2 regions of the Streptomyces sp. NPDC051219 genome follow, and region 2 is predicted to be linked to the other one. Evidence: predicted binding sites of a transcription regulator. Region 2 holds the regulator's gene; the other holds the start of a gene.
What was found. The regulator HrcA, encoded in region 2, represses chaperone genes, less so after heat shock. The targets are predictions, from matches to a motif close to TTNGCACTCNGNNNNNCNGAGTGCNAA.

Region 1 (8,483 bases), on a different contig from region 2:
GTGAAGTTCGCCATGGTGCCGATGCCCGGCGCCCAGGGCAACGAGCAGGCGGCGATGGGCGTCGCCGACTGGATCATGGCGTTCAAGAACAACGGCCACCGGGTGGAGGCCGGTAAGTTCCTCGACTTCGTCTACGCCGAGCAGAACGTCACGAAGTTCACCAACCAGTACGGTCTGCTGCCCGTCACCACGAGCGGCTCCCGCGCGATGGCGGAGACCCCGGGCAACGACGACCTGAAGAAGTTCCTGGAGGCCTTGCCGACCTCGAAGCTCTACCCGGTGGGCAAGAAGTCCTGGGCGAAGGTCAGCGAGAACGTCAAGCTGCGGATCGGCAAGGCCGTCACTCCCAACGGCAGTCCGGAAAGCGTCCTGACCCAGATCAGCCAGGAGGCGGGGGCGGCGGAGAGCGCCGAGTAGCGCCGGGCAGCGCGGGGTTGGAGCGGGGGCGCGATTATGTTGGTCATATGACTGACGACGGTCGTGAGCAGCCCCCGGCCCAGGCCACGCCCCCTGCCCAGGCCACGCCCCCTGCCTCGGCCGAGCCCCTGGCTCCGCCCGCGCTCTCCGAGCGCGCCCGGGCGGTGCTCGCCGTCGAGCACCGGGCGTGGCCCGGTCCCGGCGCCAAGGAGCGGGCGATCAGGGAGCAGCTGGGTATCTCGCCGACGCGCTACTACCAGTTGCTCAATGCCCTGCTCGACGATCCCCGTGCGCTGGCCCACGATCCGGTGACGGTCAACCGCCTCCGCCGTATCAGGGCGGCCCAGCGTGAGCGCCGCTGAGGATTCCGCAAGCCAGTGAGGACGTACGCCCCTCACGGAGCCGTCCGCCGCCGGTAGGGTCGTAGGCATGGGCAGCCAACCGCACAGCCTGCCGACGCCGGTCACCGATGCCGGGCGTGAGGGCCTCGACGCACTGCTGCGTGAGCCGCGGCGTGCCGTCATCGGCCTCGACTTCGACGGCACGCTCGCCGACATCGTCCCCGACCCGGAACAGGCCCGCGCCCATCCCGGCGCGGTCCCGGCCCTCTCCGCGCTCGCGCCGTGCGTCGGGTCGGTCGCGGTGATCACTGGACGGCCGGCCGGTGTCGCCGTCCGGTACGGCGGCTTCGCCGGAGTACCGGGCCTCGAACATCTCGTGGTCCTCGGCCACTACGGGGCGGAACGCTGGGACGCCGTCAGCGGTACGGTGCGCGCCCCCGCGCCGCACCCCGGCGTGGCCGCGGCGCGGGCCGAGCTCCCCGGCTTCCTGGAGTCCATCGGCGCCTGGCGGGGCACCTGGATCGAGGAGAAGGGCCAGGCGGTCGCGGTCCACACCCGCCGTGCCTCCGACCCTCAGGCGGCGTTCGAGGCCCTGCGGGAACCGCTCGCCGCGCTCGCCACCCGCCACGGCCTCCTGCTGGAACCGGGCCGCGCGGTGCTGGAACTGCGGCCCCCCGGCATGGACAAGGGTGTGGCGCTCGCCGAGTACGTGCGTGAGGTGGAGGCCGGGTCCGTCCTCTACGCGGGCGACGACCTGGGCGACCTCGCCGCGTTCGCGGCGGTCGAGAAGCTCCGCTCGGACGGCGTACCGGGCCTGCTGGTATGCAGCGGCAGCGGCGAAGTGCCGGAACTGGCGGAGCGGGCCGACCTCCTGGTGCCGGGGCCCTCCGCGGTGGTCGACTTCCTGTCCGGGCTGGCGCAGGTGCTCCCTCCGCCGGCGGCAGCCTGACGCCCGAGCCCGACACCTGAGCCTGGTGCCCGACGCCCGGGCCCGACGCGCGCGGGGCGGCGCCGGTTGGTGAGGGCCGCCACCGGGTCAGTCCGTCAGGGCGTGGAGCTGGTCCAGGAACCATTGCTGCGGGGGCAGGGCCGTCGCCGCGGCCGCCAGGCGCTTGGTGCGCTCCGCCCGTTCGGCGTCCGGCATCGTCAGCGCCTCGTGCAGCGCCTCCGCCGTGCCCAGGACGTCGTAGGGGTTGACGACGATCGACTCGTCGCCCAGCTCCTCGTACGCCCCCGCCTCCCGCGACAGGACCAGCGCACAGCCCTCGTCCGAGACGACCGGGATCTCCTTCGCGACCAGGTTCATGCCGTCGCGGATCGGGTTGACCAGGGCCACGTCCGCCAGCCGGTACGCCGCCAGGGAGCGCGCGAAGTCGTCCTTGACGTGGAGGATCACCGGCGTCCAGCCAGCCGTGCCGAACTCCGCGTTGATCTCGTCCGAGACGCGCTGGACCTCCGCCGTGTACGTCCGGTACACCTCGAGGTCCTGGCGCGAGGGGTAGGCGAAGGCGACATGCACGACCCGTTCCCGCCACTCCGGGCGGTCCGCCAGCAGCTGCCGGTAGGCGAGCAGCCCGCGCACGATGTTCTTCGACAGTTCCGTCCGGTCGACGCGGACGACGGTCTTGCGGCCGGGGCCGATCTGCTCACGCAGCGCCGCCATCCGCTCGTCCACGTCCGGCCGGTGCGCACGCTCGCGCAGGAAGTCGGCGTCGGCGCCGAGCCCGTGCACCCCGATCCACGTCTTGTGCGCCCGCCCCGGCTCGAACGACACGAGGCTGGGCGTGTCGTCCTTGGGCCACTGGACCAGGCAGTCCGGGCCAAGGATCCGCTGGCAGCATTGCATGAACGCCTGCGCCCACCGGAGGGTGAGGAACCCCGCCCGGTCCGCGCCCAGGATGCCGTGGAGCAGCTTTTCGGCGATGTCGTCCGGGAGCATCCGGAAGTACTCCACCGGCGCCCACGGTGTGTGCGAGAAGTGGCCGATCCGCACGTCGGGGCGGCGCTCGCGGAGCATCCCGGGTACCAGGGCGAGGTGGTAATCCTGCACCAGGACGGCCGCGCCCTCCGCCGCCTCCTCGGCGAGCGCGTCCGCGAAGGCCGTGTTGTACGCCTCGTAAGCCGCCCACTGCGACCGGAACTCCGCGCCGAACACGGGCTCCAGCGGGGTCTGGTAGAGCAGATGGTGGATAAACCAAAGCGTGGAGTTGGCGACCCCGTTGTACGCGTCGGTGTAGACGCCGGGATTGATGTCCAGCATCCGGACGCTCTGTCCGCCGGTGTCGGCCGGGTCGAGGGACCCGCCGGTGCGGCGAGCGGCCTCCCGGTCGCCGTCTCCGAGGGCCGCGCAGACCCACACCGCCTCTGTCTCCGGGCCGATGGACGACAGGCCGGAGACGAGCCCGCCGCCGCCGCGCCTGGCGACGAGCGAGCCGTCCTCACCTAGCGCGTACGACACCGGGCCGCGGTTGGAGGCGACAAGGACCTGGGCACCGAGCAGGGAAGCCATGACGCGAACCTAGCCCGTCACGGAAACGCTCAAACGTACGGAAGAGGACACTTACACCGCGCTCCCCACGCCGCGCCCCTATGCGGCGCGCCGCGCCGCGTACTCGCGGATGTCCAGCATCGGCGGCCGCTCCTCGGTGTCCACGGCGTGAGTCTGCGGTACGAACCCCTCCGCACCCCGCTCGAACTGGGTGAGCGCCGGCCGCACCAGATGTCCGCGTGAGAGCCGCAGCTGCGCGGTCCGGTAGATCGCTGCCGCCATCCGGCCGAGCGCCTGCCCGTCCTGATGGCGGTGGACGCGTTCGCCGACGTCCACCTGCGCCATCGCGTCCAGGCCCACGGTGTGCAGCGAGTCGACGAGCAGACCCAGCTCCACGCCGTATCCGACCGGGAAGGGCAGCCGCTCCAGCAGCGAGCGCCGCGCCGCGTACTCGCCCCCCAGCGGCTGCACGAACCCGGCCAGCTGGGGCCAGTGCAGGTTCAGCAGGGGCCGGGCCACGAGCTCCGTCACCCGCCCGCCCTGGCCCGCGGCGCCGGCCAGCGGCCGGTCGTACATCGCCTTCACGAACTGCACGTCCGGATCGGTGAGGAGCGGCCCGACGATCCCGGACACGAAGTCCGCGGAGAAGTCCTTCAGGTCGGCGTCGACGAAGCAGACGAGGTCGCCACCGGTCACCAGCAGCGAGCGCCACAGCACCTCGCCCTTGCCGGGCACGGCGGGCAGCCGCGGCAGGATCGTGTCGCGGTGTACGACCCGCGCGCCGGCCGCAGCCGCCACCTCGGCGGTGCGGTCGGTCGAACCGGAGTCGACGACCACCAGTTCGTCGACGAGCGGGACGGCCTCCATCAGCTCGCGGCGGATCACGGCGACGATGTCGCCGACGGTCTCCTGCTCGTTGAGCGCGGGCAGTACCACGCTCACCGCGGTGCCACGCTTGGCCGCGATGAGCTGGTCGAGCGGGCGGTCGGCGGCGGACCAGGAACGCCGGCGCAGCCAGCGTTCCACCTCTTCCAGCACGTGCGCGTCTCCTTGACCGTATGAGTCGTATGAGCCGGCCCGGTGAACCGTTGATCCATCTCGCGGTTCGGACGACTGTCTCAACCGTCCGGGCCTTCGGTTACAGTCTTGAACAACGCGGACGACCCTCGCATGCCGGGGGTCGATACGCACACAAACGCCTGGGCCCGTGCCCAGTGCCATACCGCTCATCCAGAGGGGCAGAGGGAAACGGCCCGTTGAAGCCCCGGCAACCCTCCAGTCGGTCTCGCATATCACCGCGAGGCTCCCGGCTAGGGAAGGTGCCAATTCCGTCTCGTGGCGAAGTGCGCCACGGGGAAGATGAGGAGAAAGGGCCTCGCCTCCATGGCTGTGCAGACTGTTGCAAACAACACCGATTCCGCGGACTCCGCGAACGCTGTCGACCTCGGGCCCGCTGCAGCCCTCTCCTGCCGCGAATGCGGTGAGCGTTTCGGACTCGGACCGATCTTCGCCTGTTCGTCGTGTTTCGGGCCGCTCGAAGTGGCTTACGAACTGCCGAGCGGCGACCCCGATGCCCTGCGCAAGCGGATCGAGGCCGGACCCGACAACATCTGGCGCTACGCGCCGCTGCTGCCCGTTCCCGCCGACGTGGCCGGGAAGCCGAACCTCAACCCCGGCTTCACCAAGCTCGTCAAGGCCGACAACCTGGCCCGCGCACTGGGCGTGACCGGCGGCCTGTACGTCAAGGACGACTCCGGCAACCCGACGCACTCCTTCAAGGACCGTGTCGTCGCCATCGCCGTCGAAGCCGCCCGCGCCTTCGGCTTCACCACCCTGTCCTGCTCCTCCACGGGCAACCTGGCCGGTGCCGTCGGCGCCGCCGCCGCCCGGTCGGGCTTCCGCTCCTGCGTGTTCATCCCGAACGACCTGGAGGCCGGCAAGGTCGTCATGGCCGCGGTGTACGGGGGCGACCTGGTCGGCATCGAGGGCAACTACGACGACGTCAACCGCTTCTGCTCCGAACTCATCGGCGACCCGCTGGGCGAGGGCTGGGGGTTCGTGAACGTCAACCTCCGCCCGTACTACGGCGAGGGCTCCAAGACCCTGGCGTACGAGATCTGCGAGCAGCTCGGCTGGCAGCTGCCCGACCAGCTCGTGATCCCGATCGCCTCCGGCTCGCAGCTCACGAAGATCGACAAGGGGCTGAAGGAGCTCATCGCGCTGGGCCTCGTCGAGGACAAGCCGTACAAGATCTTCGGCGCCCAGGCAGAGGGCTGCTCCCCGGTCTCAGCCGCCTTCAAGGCCGGTCACGACGTGGTCCGCCCGGTCAAGCCGGACACCATCGCCAAGTCGCTCGCCATCGGCAACCCGGCCGACGGCCCGTATGTCCTGGACATCGCCCGCCGCACGGGTGGCGCGGTCGAGGACGTCGACGACACGCGGATCGTCGAGGCCATCAAGCTGCTGGCGCAGACGGAGGGCATCTTCGCGGAGACGGCGGGTGGCGTGACCGTCGGCGTCACCAGGAAGCTGATCGAGAACGGTCTGCTCGACCCGGCCCTCACCACCGTCGTCCTCAACACCGGCGACGGCCTGAAGACGCTGGACGCAGTCGCGCCGACCACCGGACCGACCGCGACGATCCGCCCGAGCCTGGACGCGTTCCGCGCCGCCGGCCTGGCCTGAGTCCCCGCCCGTAGCCCCTGCTTCCCGGAAGGCAGCACCGTATGAGCGTCAATGTCCGTATCCCGACCATCCTCCGCACCTACACGGGCGGCAAGGCCGAGGTCCCGGCGGAGGGCGCGACCCTCGCCGAGGTCATCGAGTCCCTGGAGAAGAACCACCCGGGCATTGCCGCGCGTGTGCTGGACGACCAGGGCAAGCTGCGCCGCTTCGTGAACGTGTACGTCAACGACGACGACGTCCGCTTCGAGGGCGGCCTCGCGACGGCGACCCCCGAGGGGGCCGGCGTCTCGATCATTCCGGCCGTCGCCGGAGGCTGATCGCACTCGGCGTTACCTGAATTGCCCCCTCCGCAATAGAAGCGGAGGGGGCAATTCTGCATGATTGAGCGCGGTAGAGTTGGGGAAGTCCCCCTCGCTGTTTGTGCCCCGTGCATATGAGAACGCGACAAGGTGGGGTCAAAGTGTTCGTGGCGATTGCGGCATAGATTCCCCTATGTCCGGCCCGACTTGCCCTGGAATATGGGGAATTCACCGCATTTAAGTGTTCAGCCGTGCCCAGAATTCTCGTCGGATTGACCTGTTGCAGACAGCGCATGAGCAGATACATTCAGCCGCGGTCGACGCGTTCCGGCGAGGTCAGACCCGGGTCCGCGAAGTGCGGGTCTGTGCAAGGGCCAGTAATAGGGGAGTTAGGCATGGCTCAGGGCACCGTCAAGTGGTTCAACGCGGAGAAGGGGTACGGCTTCATCGCGGTCGACGGTGGTGCGGATGTTTTCGTCCACTACAGCGCGATCCAGATGGACGGCTACCGCACCCTGGAAGAAGGTCAGCGAGTCGAGTTCGAGATCTCGCAGGGCCAGAAGGGTCCGCAGGCGGACATGGTCAAGCTCGCCGTCTGATCTCGGCGCGACCGGCCACCGACGCACTCACGCCGAGGGGCCCGTATCCCACCAGGGATACGGGCCCCTCGTGCGTCCGGGGTGCGTCCACGACCCGCGCGGGGCGCGGGCGCGCCACTTCGGGACTACTCCGGAGTCGCTTGCACTCTCGGGGGTCGAGTGCTAATCATTGCGTTAGCACTCTCCCAGTGAGAGTGACAAGAAGGACCGGGTCGGCGAGGCCCGCAGGCCGGGCGGGGCAAGGATCCGTCAGGCAGGCTGGCCGTCCGTCGCGGGCGCCACGCGGTCCGGAGCAATCCACCCCAGTCCGGGAGGACCACTTCACATGGCCAAGATCATCGCGTTCGACGAGGAGGCACGGCGCGGTCTCGAGCGCGGGATGAACCAGCTCGCCGACGCCGTCAAGGTCACCCTCGGCCCCAAGGGCCGCAACGTCGTCCTCGAGAAGAAGTGGGGCGCCCCCACGATCACCAACGATGGTGTTTCCATCGCCAAGGAGATCGAGCTCGAGGACCCGTACGAGAAGATCGGCGCCGAGCTGGTCAAGGAAGTCGCCAAGAAGACGGACGACGTCGCCGGTGACGGAACCACGACCGCCACGGTGCTGGCTCAGGCGCTCGTCCGCGAGGGCCTGCGCAACGTCGCCGCCGGCGCCAACCCGATGGCTCTCAAGCGCGGCATCGAGAAGGCCGTCGAGGCCGTCTCCGGTGCGCTGCTGGAGCAGGCCAAGGACGTGGAGACCAAGGAGCAGATCGCTTCGACCGCCTCCATCTCCGCCGCCGACACCCAGATCGGCGAGCTCATCGCCGAGGCGATGGACAAGGTCGGCAAGGAAGGCGTCATCACCGTCGAGGAGTCCCAGACCTTCGGTCTGGAGCTGGAGCTCACCGAGGGTATGCGCTTCGACAAGGGCTACATCTCGGCGTACTTCGCCACCGACATGGAGCGTATGGAGGCGTCGCTCGACGACCCGTACATCCTGATCGTCAACTCGAAGATCAGCTCGGTCAAGGACCTGCTGCCGCTCCTCGAGAAGGTCATGCAGTCCGGCAAGCCGCTGCTGATCATCGCCGAGGACGTCGAGGGCGAGGCCCTGTCGACCCTGGTCGTCAACAAGATCCGTGGCACCTTCAAGTCCGTTGCCGTCAAGGCTCCGGGCTTCGGTGACCGCCGCAAGGCGATGCTCAACGACATCGCCATCCTCACCGGTGGCACGGTCATCTCCGAGGAGGTCGGTCTCAAGCTCGAGAACGCCGGCCTGGAGCTGCTCGGCCACGCCCGCAAGGTCGTCGTCACCAAGGACGAGACGACGATCGTCGACGGTGCCGGTGAGAGCGAGCAGGTTGCCGGTCGCGTCAACCAGATCCGTGCCGAGATCGAGAACTCCGACTCGGACTACGACCGCGAGAAGCTCCAGGAGCGCCTCGCGAAGCTGGCCGGCGGCGTGGCCGTCATCAAGGCCGGCGCCGCGACCGAGGTCGAGCTCAAGGAGCGCAAGCACCGCATCGAGGACGCGGTGCGCAACGCCAAGGCCGCCGTCGAGGAGGGCATCGTCGCCGGTGGTGGCGTGGCTCTGATCCAGGCTTCCGCCGTCTTCGAGAAGCTCGAGCTCGACGGTGACGAGGCGACCGGCGCCAACGCCGTGCGCCTGGCC
Region 2 (8,483 bases):
GGCGGCGATCGGGGCGGGCCCCGACCATGTCAGCGCGTACGCGCTGATCGTGGAGGAGGGGACGCAGCTCGCGCGCCGGATCCGCCGCGGCGAGGTGCCCATGACCGACGACGACGTGCACGCCGACCGCTACCTGATCGCCGAGGAGGCGCTGTCCGGCGCGGGTTTCCACTGGTACGAGGTCTCGAACTGGGCGACGTCCTCCGCCGGGCGGTGCCTGCACAACGAGCTGTACTGGCGCGGGGCGGACTGGTGGGGCGCGGGGCCGGGCGCGCACAGCCACGTGGGCGGCGTGCGGTGGTGGAACGTCAAGCACCCCGGCGCGTACGCGCAGGCGCTGGCGGAGGGCCGGTCACCGGGCGCGGGCCGTGAGGTGCTGCCCGCGGAGGACCGCCGCGTGGAACGGATCCTGCTGGAACTGCGGCTCCGCGAAGGCTGCCCGTTGTCGCTGCTGGCTCCGGCGGGTGCGGTCGCGGCGGAACGCGCTCTCGCGGACGGGCTGCTGGAACCGGGCCCGTACGAAGAGGGCCGCGCGGTCCTCACCCTCCGGGGACGGCTGCTGGCCGACGGAGTGGTCCGCGACCTGGTGGACTGACGTCTCGGCGCCGCGCCTGCCGTGCTGACGTGCCCGCGGCTCCGCCCGGTGCCGCGCTACACGGCCGGTGCGGTGACGAAGTCGATCAGCTCTTCGACCCGGCCCAGCAGCGCCGGCTCCACGTCCCGGTAGCTGTTCACCGACGACAGGATGCGCTGCCACGCCGCCCCCGTGTTCGGCGGCCAGCCAAGCGCGCGGCAGATGCCCGTCTTCCAGTCCTCGCCGCGCGGGACCGTCGGCCAGCCGGCGATGCCCACCGAGGACGGCTTCACTGCCTCCCACACGTCGATGTACGGGTGCCCGACCACCAGCACGTCCGCGCCTGTGACCCGTGCCGCGATACGCGACTCCTTCGAGCCCGGCACGAGGTGGTCCACCAGCACGCCCAGCCGCGCGTCCGGGGCCGGGCCGAACTCGGCGACGATCGCGGGGAGATCGTCGATGCCCTCCAGGTACTCGACCACCACGCCCTCGATACGCAGGTCGTCGCCCCAGACCCGCTCCACGAGTTCGGCGTCGTGACGGCCTTCGACGTAGATGCGGCCCGCCCGCGCCACCCGCGCACGTGCCCCCGGGACCGCGATCGAGCCGGAAGCGGTCCGGGCCGGTGTGCGTGGGGCCGGGGCCGCGCCCACGGGTCGTACGAGCGTGACGGTCCGGCCCTCCAGCAGGAAGCCGCGCGGTTCCATCGGGAAGACCCGGTGCTTCCCGAAGCGGTCCTCCAGGGTGACCGTCACTCCCTGGGCGGTCTTCTCGCACCGGATCACCGCACCGCAGTAGCCGGTGGTGATCTCCTCGACGACGAGACCCGGTTCGGCGGGTACCTCGGGAGCGGGGGCGGTCTTCTTCCAGGGCGGGGTCAGGTCCGGCCCGTACTGTCGGCTGCGCATTCGACCGACAGTAAAAGAAGAGGACGGTCAGCGCGGCGACACGCCGAAACGCGTGGCCAGAGCCTCACGCTGACGGCGAACGAAACGGGCATCCACCACGGAACCGTGCCCCGGTACGTAGAGCGCGTCCTCGCCGCCCAGGTCCAGCAGCCGGTCCAGCGCGGCCGGCCAGCGGGACGGCACCGCGTCCGGACCGGCCTGGGGCTCACCCGATTCCTCCACCAGATCGCCGCAGAACACGATCTCCGGTGAGCCGGGAGTGCCCGGCACCAGCACCACCAGATCATGGTGGCTGTGACCGGGGCCGACATTGGCGAGCAGGACCTGCAGACCGCCCAGTGACAGCGTCCACTCGCCGCACACCGAATGCTGCGGCCGGACCAGCACATCGGTCGCTTCCACGGCGTCGTCCCGCGGCAGTCCCTCGCGTACCGCCGTCTCGCAGATCTCGTCGCGCTCCGCGGCGAGCACGGCGTCCAGACCGACCGCGCCGTAGACCTCCACCCCGGAGAACGCGGCCGCCCCCAGGACGTGGTCGAAATGGGGGTGGGTGAGTGCGAGGTGCGTCACTCTGCGCCCCAGTATTCGCTGCGCCTGGGTCCGCAGTTCGGCCCCCTCCCGGAGGGACGAACCCGCGTCCACCATGAGGACCGAGTCGTCCCCCGCCACCAGGCCGGCGGTGCAGTCCCAGACGGGCAAACGGCGCCGTCCGACCCCCGCCGCAAGCCGCTCCCAGCCCAGCTCTTCCCAACCGACGTCCATACCGCGACGCTAGTCCAACGGCCGGGGGCCGCGCCTGCTGAGCTGGGCGGTCGCACGGTAGCGTGACGGGCCGCCCTTGCTAGGGGCGCACCTCCCCGCCGTACACTGACCGGGGGACTGCTGGCACTCGAACGCAGCGAGTGCCAAGCCCGGATACCGAGGAAACAAGCTGGAGGTGTGCGCGATGCTCAGCGAACGCAGACTCGAGGTGCTGCGCGCCATCGTCCAGGACTATGTCGGCACCGAGGAGCCCGTCGGCTCCAAGGCGCTCACCGAGCGGCACGCCCTCGGCGTGTCACCGGCCACCGTGCGCAACGACATGGCGGCCCTGGAGGACGAGGGCTACATCGCCCAGCCGCACACCAGTGCCGGTCGCATTCCGACCGACAAGGGCTACCGGCTGTTCGTCGACAAGCTGGCCGGGGTCAAGCCGTTGTCCTCGCCGGAGCGGCGGGCCATCCAGAACTTCCTTGACGGGGCGGTCGACCTCGACGACGTCGTCGGCCGGACCGTGCGGCTGCTGGCCCAGCTGACCCGGCAGGTCGCCGTTGTCCAGTACCCCTCGCTGACGCGCTCGACGGTGCGGCACGTCGAACTGCTGTCGCTGGCCCCGGCACGGCTGATGCTGGTGCTGATCACCGACACGGGACGGGTCGAGCAGCGCATGGTCGACTGCCCGGCGCCGTTCGGCGAAGCGTCACTGGCCGACCTGCGGGCCCGGCTCAACAGCCGGGTCGTCGGCCGCCGCTTCGCGGACGTGCCCCAGCTGGTGCAGGACCTGCCGGACTCCTTCGAGCAGGAGGACCGCGGCACGGTCTCGACCGTGCTTGCCACGCTCCTCGAAACACTCGTCGAGGAGACGGAGGAGCGGCTGATGATCGGCGGCACCGCCAATCTCACCCGCTTCGGCCACGATTTTCCCCTGACGATCAGGCCGGTGCTGGAGGCGCTCGAGGAGCAGGTCGTGCTCCTCAAGCTGCTCGGCGAGGCCAAGGACTCGGGAATGACCGTACGTATCGGGCATGAGAATGCCCACGAAGGGCTGACGTCCACATCGGTCGTCGCCGTCGGCTACGGTTCGGGCGACGAGGCAGTCGCCAAACTCGGCGTGGTCGGACCGACCCGCATGGACTACCCCGGAACGATGGGAGCGGTACGCGCAGTGGCACGTTACGTCGGACAGATCCTGGCGGAGTCGTAAGTGGCCACGGACTACTACGCCGTACTCGGCGTGCGCCGGGACGCTTCGCAGGACGAGATCAAGAAGGCGTTCCGCCGGCTTGCGCGCGAGCTGCATCCGGACGTGAACCCCGATCCCAAGACGCAGGAGCGTTTCAAGGAGATCAACGCGGCATACGAGGTGCTGTCGGACCCGCAGAAGAAGCAGGTCTACGACCTCGGCGGCGACCCGCTGTCCGCCTCCGGCGGCGGTGGCGCGGGCGGCTTCGGAGCGGGCGGCTTCGGCAACTTCTCCGACATCATGGACGCCTTCTTCGGTACGGCGTCCCAGCGCGGCCCGCGCTCCCGTACCCGGCGCGGCCAGGACGCGATGATCCGGCTCGAGGTCGAGCTGGACGAGGCGGCCTTCGGTACGACCAAGGACATCCAGGTCGACACGGCGGTCGTCTGTACGACCTGCTCGGGTGAGGGCGCGGCCCCCGGCACCTCCGCCCAGACCTGTGACATGTGCCGTGGACGCGGCGAGGTCTCCCAGGTCACCCGGTCCTTCCTGGGCCAGGTCATGACCTCGCGGCCGTGCCCGCAGTGCCAGGGCTTCGGAACGGTCGTGCCGACTCCGTGCCCCGAGTGCGCGGGCGACGGGCGCGTCCGCTCCCGCCGCACGCTCACCGTCAAGATCCCGGCGGGCGTCGACAACGGCACGCGCATCCAGCTCGCGGGTGAGGGCGAGGTCGGCCCCGGCGGCGGGCCCGCCGGCGACCTGTACGTGGAGATCCACGAGCTGCCGCACTCGGTCTTCCAGCGGCGTGGCGACGACCTGCACTGCACGGTGACCATCCCGATGACGGCGGCGGCGCTGGGCACGAAGTGCCCGCTCGAGACGCTGGACGGGATGGAGGAGATCGACATCCGGCCGGGCACGCAGTCGGGTCAGTCGATTCCGCTGCACCAGCGCGGTGTCACGCATCTGCGCGGCGGCGGGCGTGGCGATCTGATCGTGCACGTCGAGGTGACCACCCCCGGCAAGCTGGACCCGCAGCAGGAGGAGCTGCTGCGGCAGCTGGCGGTACTGCGCGGTGAGGAGCGGCCTCTGGGTCAGTTCCAGCCGGGGCAGCAGGGGCTTTTCTCGCGCCTGAAGGATGCGTTCAACGGGCGGTAGCAAGGCGGCCGGCGCGCGCTGAGCACTGGACTATGCCAGGCGAAATGCTCGATTCGGAGCTGTGCGGGGGACGTGGCACCATGCGGTCATGTCCTCCGCACTGACCGATCTCTGCCGGTATCCGATCGTGCAGGCCCCCATGGCGGGCGGTGCTTCCTGTCCTCAGCTCGCGGCCGCCGTTTCAGAGGCGGGCGGACTCGGTTTCCTGGCAGCCGGGTACAAGACGGCGGACGGCATGTACCAGGAGATCAAGCAGCTGCGGGGGCTCACCAACCAGCCCTACGGGGTCAACCTCTTCATGCCGCAGCCGAACTACGCGGATCCCGCCGCCGTCGAGGTCTACCGCAGCCAGCTGGCCGGCGAGGCCTCCTGGTACGACACCCCGCTCGGTGACACCGACTCGTGCGGGGACAGCGAGGACGGCTACGACGCCAAGCTGGCCACCCTCCTCGAGGACCCCGTACCGGTGGTCTCCTTCACCTTCGGATGCCCGGCCCGCGCGGTGCTCGACGCGTTCGCCGCGGCCGGCACCGTCACCGTGGTCACGGTGACCTCGGCGGAAGAAGCGAAGACCGCCCAGTGGCAGGGCGCCGCGGCGCTGTGCGTACAGGGCATCGAGGCCGGCGGCCATCAGTCGACGCACCGGGACGACCCGCAGACGGACGGGTCCGGCTTCGGACTGCTGTCACTGGTGTCGCTGGTGCGCGAGAGCGTGCAGCTGCCGATCATCGCCGCGGGCGCGCTGATGCGCGGCTCGCAGATCGCGGCCGTGCTGGCGGCGGGCGCGGAGGCCGCCCAGCTCGGCACGGCGTTTCTCGTCTGTCCCGAGTCCGGAGCGAATGTGCTGCACAAACAGGCCCTGACCAACCCGCTGTTCGTACGGACGGAACTGACCCGGGCCTTCTCCGGCAGGCCCGCCCGCGGTCTGGTGAACCGGTTCATGCGCGAGCACGGTCCGTACGCCCCGGCCGCCTACCCCCAGGTGCACCACCTCACCACCGGGCTGCGCAAGGCCGCCGCCAAGGCGGGCGACGCGCAGGGCATGGCGCTGTGGGCGGGGCAGGGTCACCGCATGGCCAGAGAGCTGCCCGCCGGACAGCTGGTGGAGGTGCTTGCCGCGGAACTGGGCGAGGCGCAGGCCGCCTTGACGCTGCGGAGCGCGTCATGACCGCCCCGGTGTTCGTGGTCGACCAGGTCCCCGGCGGTCCGGAGTTCGTGCTGGACGGGCCCGAAGGACGGCACGCCGTCTCGGTCAAGCGGCTGCGCGTCGGGGAGGACGTCGTGCTGACGGACGGCCGTGGCCTCTGGGCCGAAGGCATCGTGCGGGCCGCGGAGGGCAAGGACCGGCTCGTCGTGACGGACCTGCACACGATCAACGAGGAGCCCGGCCCTGAGCCGCACATCACCGTCGTGCAGGCCCTGCCCAAGGGCGACCGCGGAGAGCTGGCCGTCGAGACCATGACGGAGACCGGCGTGGACGCGATCGTGCCCTGGCAGGCCTCGCGCTGCATCACGCAGTGGAAGGGCGACCGGGGCGCCAAGTCCCTCGCCAAGTGGCGCAGTACGGTCCGCGAGGCCGGCAAGCAGTCGCGGCGGGTGCGTTTTCCCGAGGTCTCGGATGCGATGACGACCAAGCAGGTGGCGGCGCTCCTGGCGACCGCGGACTTCGCGGCGGTCCTGCACGAGGAGGGCAGCGAGCCGCTGGCGACCGCCGTCCTGCCCGGCCAGGGTTCGATCGTGCTCGTTGTGGGCCCCGAGGGCGGAGTGTCCCCGGAGGAGCTGGCGGCCTTCGCGGAGGCGGGCGCGAAGCCGTACCGCCTGGGCCGGAGTGTGCTGCGCACCTCCACGGCCGGTACGGCGGCGACGGCGCTGCTGCTGGGTCGTACGGGCCGCTGGAGCTAGGGACCTGCCGGCCCGAAAGGATCGCCCGGACAGAGCACCAGGGCTTGGAGGGCCACAGCCCTGAGTGTCGCCCACCGATCCGCCGAACCACGAGAGCGATTCCCGGCAGTGGTCGCCGTACGGGCGTGATCGCTGGGGGCACGGCCCCACCGTACGGCGGCGGCACGGAGGCGAGCGGGCCGGATAGCATGGGCTTTCAATGATCGACACTGTCCGATCGACGCTCCGAGGAGGCCCGGGCATGGCGGGTGAACCGCAGGCGGACTGCCTGTTCTGCAAGGTCGTCACGGGGGAGGTCCCGGCGACCGTGGTGCGGGAGACCGAATCCACCGTCGCCTTCCGCGACATCAACCCGCAGGCGCCGACGCACGTCCTGGTCGTTCCCCGGGTGCACTATCCGGACGCCGCCTCGCTCGCCGCTGCCGAGCCGCAGATCGCCGCCGACCTGATGGTCGCCGCCGGTGAGGTCGCCGCGCAGGAGAAGGTCGACGTCACCGGGTTCCGTATCGTCTTCAACACCGGCGCCGGCGCGGGTCAGACCGTCTTCCACGCGCATGCCCATGTGCTCGGCGGCCGGGGCCTCAACTGGCCTCCGGGATAACCACCTTGTCCGTACGAGAACTGGTGGTGCTCGGCACCGCGAGCCAAGTCCCGACCCGGCACCGCAACCACAACGGCTACCTGCTGCGCTGGGACGGCGAGGGCATCCTCTTCGACCCCGGAGAGGGCACCCAACGGCAGATGCTGCGCGCCGGGGTGGCCGCGCACGACATCCACCGGATCTGCGTCACGCACTTCCACGGCGACCACTCGCTGGGTCTCGCCGGCGTGATCCAGCGCATCAACCTCGACCGGGTTCCGCATCCCGTCGCCGCCCACTACCCGGCGAGCGGGCAGCACTACTTCGAGCGGCTGCGGTACGCGACGGCCTACCGCGAGACCGTGCTGCTGGACGAGGTGCCGGTCGCGGCCGACGGGGTGCTGGCCGCCACACCCGCGTACACCCTCGAAGCGCGCAGGCTCTCCCACCCGGTCGAGTCCTTCGGGTACCGGCTGACCGAGCCCGACGGGCGCCGTATGCTGCCCGAGCGGCTCGCCGCGCTCGGCGTCAGGGGGCCGGACGTCGGGCGGCTCCAGCGGGAGGGCGTCCTGGACGGAGTCACCCTGGAGCAGGTGAGCGAGGTGCGGACGGGGCAGCGATTCGCCTTCGTCATGGACACGCGGCTGTGCGAAGGTGTGCACGCGCTCGCCGAGGGCTGCGACATGCTGGTGATCGAGTCGACGTTCCTCGACGAGGACGGACAACTGGCGGTCGACCACGGCCATCTCACGGTGGGGCAGGCCGCGCGGGCGGCCCGGGACGCGGGCGTACGGCATCTCGTCCTGACACACTTCTCGCAGCGGTACAGCGACCCCGACCTCTTCGAGCGGCAGGCGCGCGTCGCGGGCTTCGAGGGGGAACTGACCGTCGCCCGTGACCTGCTGCGTGTACCCCTCCCCAAACGTCACCAGTGAACCAGTGAGCGAGACCCCCGTGCCCCTCCCCAAGGCAGAACTCCACCTTCACATCGAAGGCACTCTCGAACCCGAACTGGCCTTCGCACTGGCCCGGCGCAACGGCGTCGAGCTCCCGTACGCCGACAGCACACAGCTGCGCAAGGCGTATCTCTTCGAGGATCTGCAGTCCTTTCTGGACCTGTACTACGGGCTGATGGCCGTACTGCGCACAGAGCGCGACTTCACCGAACTCGCCGAGGCGTATCTCGCGCGCGCCGCCGAACAGGGCGTACGGCACGCCGAGATCTTCTTCGACCCGCAGGCGCACACCGCACGGGGCATTCCGATCGGTACGGTGGTCGAGGGCCTGGCCCGCGCGCTGGAGAGCAGTGAGGAGAAGCATGGCGTCTCCACTCAGCTGATCATGTGCTTCCTGCGGGACCAGTCCGCCGAGTCCGCGATGAGCACGCTGGACGCCGCGAAGCCGTACCTCCACCGG

Region 1: the regulator HrcA is predicted to act here: its motif matches at 7,004-7,030, upstream of groL (chaperonin GroEL).

Annotation. Positions count from the first base shown of each region.
Region 1 is NZ_JBFBAS010000001.1:107,131-115,613, forward strand. Features, by position in the region: gene AB0M62_RS00560 (extracellular solute-binding protein) at 1-417, shown strand, start outside; gene AB0M62_RS00565 (DUF3263 domain-containing protein) at 465-779, shown strand; gene otsB (trehalose-phosphatase) at 847-1,707, shown strand; gene AB0M62_RS00575 (trehalose-6-phosphate synthase) at 1,795-3,267, opposite strand; gene AB0M62_RS00580 (glucosyl-3-phosphoglycerate synthase) at 3,346-4,284, opposite strand; SAM riboswitch class I at 4,470-4,612, shown strand; gene thrC (threonine synthase) at 4,630-5,931, shown strand; gene AB0M62_RS00590 (MoaD/ThiS family protein) at 5,973-6,248, shown strand; gene AB0M62_RS00595 (cold-shock protein) at 6,626-6,829, shown strand; gene groL (chaperonin GroEL) at 7,155-8,483, shown strand, end outside.
Region 2 is NZ_JBFBAS010000027.1:19,938-28,420, forward strand. Features, by position in the region: gene hemW (radical SAM family heme chaperone HemW) at 1-595, shown strand, start outside; gene AB0M62_RS25755 (DUF3097 domain-containing protein) at 652-1,485, opposite strand; gene AB0M62_RS25760 (MBL fold metallo-hydrolase) at 1,513-2,247, opposite strand; gene hrcA (heat-inducible transcriptional repressor HrcA) at 2,432-3,448, shown strand; gene dnaJ (molecular chaperone DnaJ) at 3,449-4,585, shown strand; gene AB0M62_RS25775 (nitronate monooxygenase) at 4,674-5,753, shown strand; gene AB0M62_RS25780 (16S rRNA (uracil(1498)-N(3))-methyltransferase) at 5,750-6,487, shown strand; gene AB0M62_RS25785 (histidine triad nucleotide-binding protein) at 6,729-7,088, shown strand; gene AB0M62_RS25790 (ribonuclease Z) at 7,094-8,002, shown strand; gene AB0M62_RS25795 (adenosine deaminase) at 8,022-8,483, shown strand, end outside.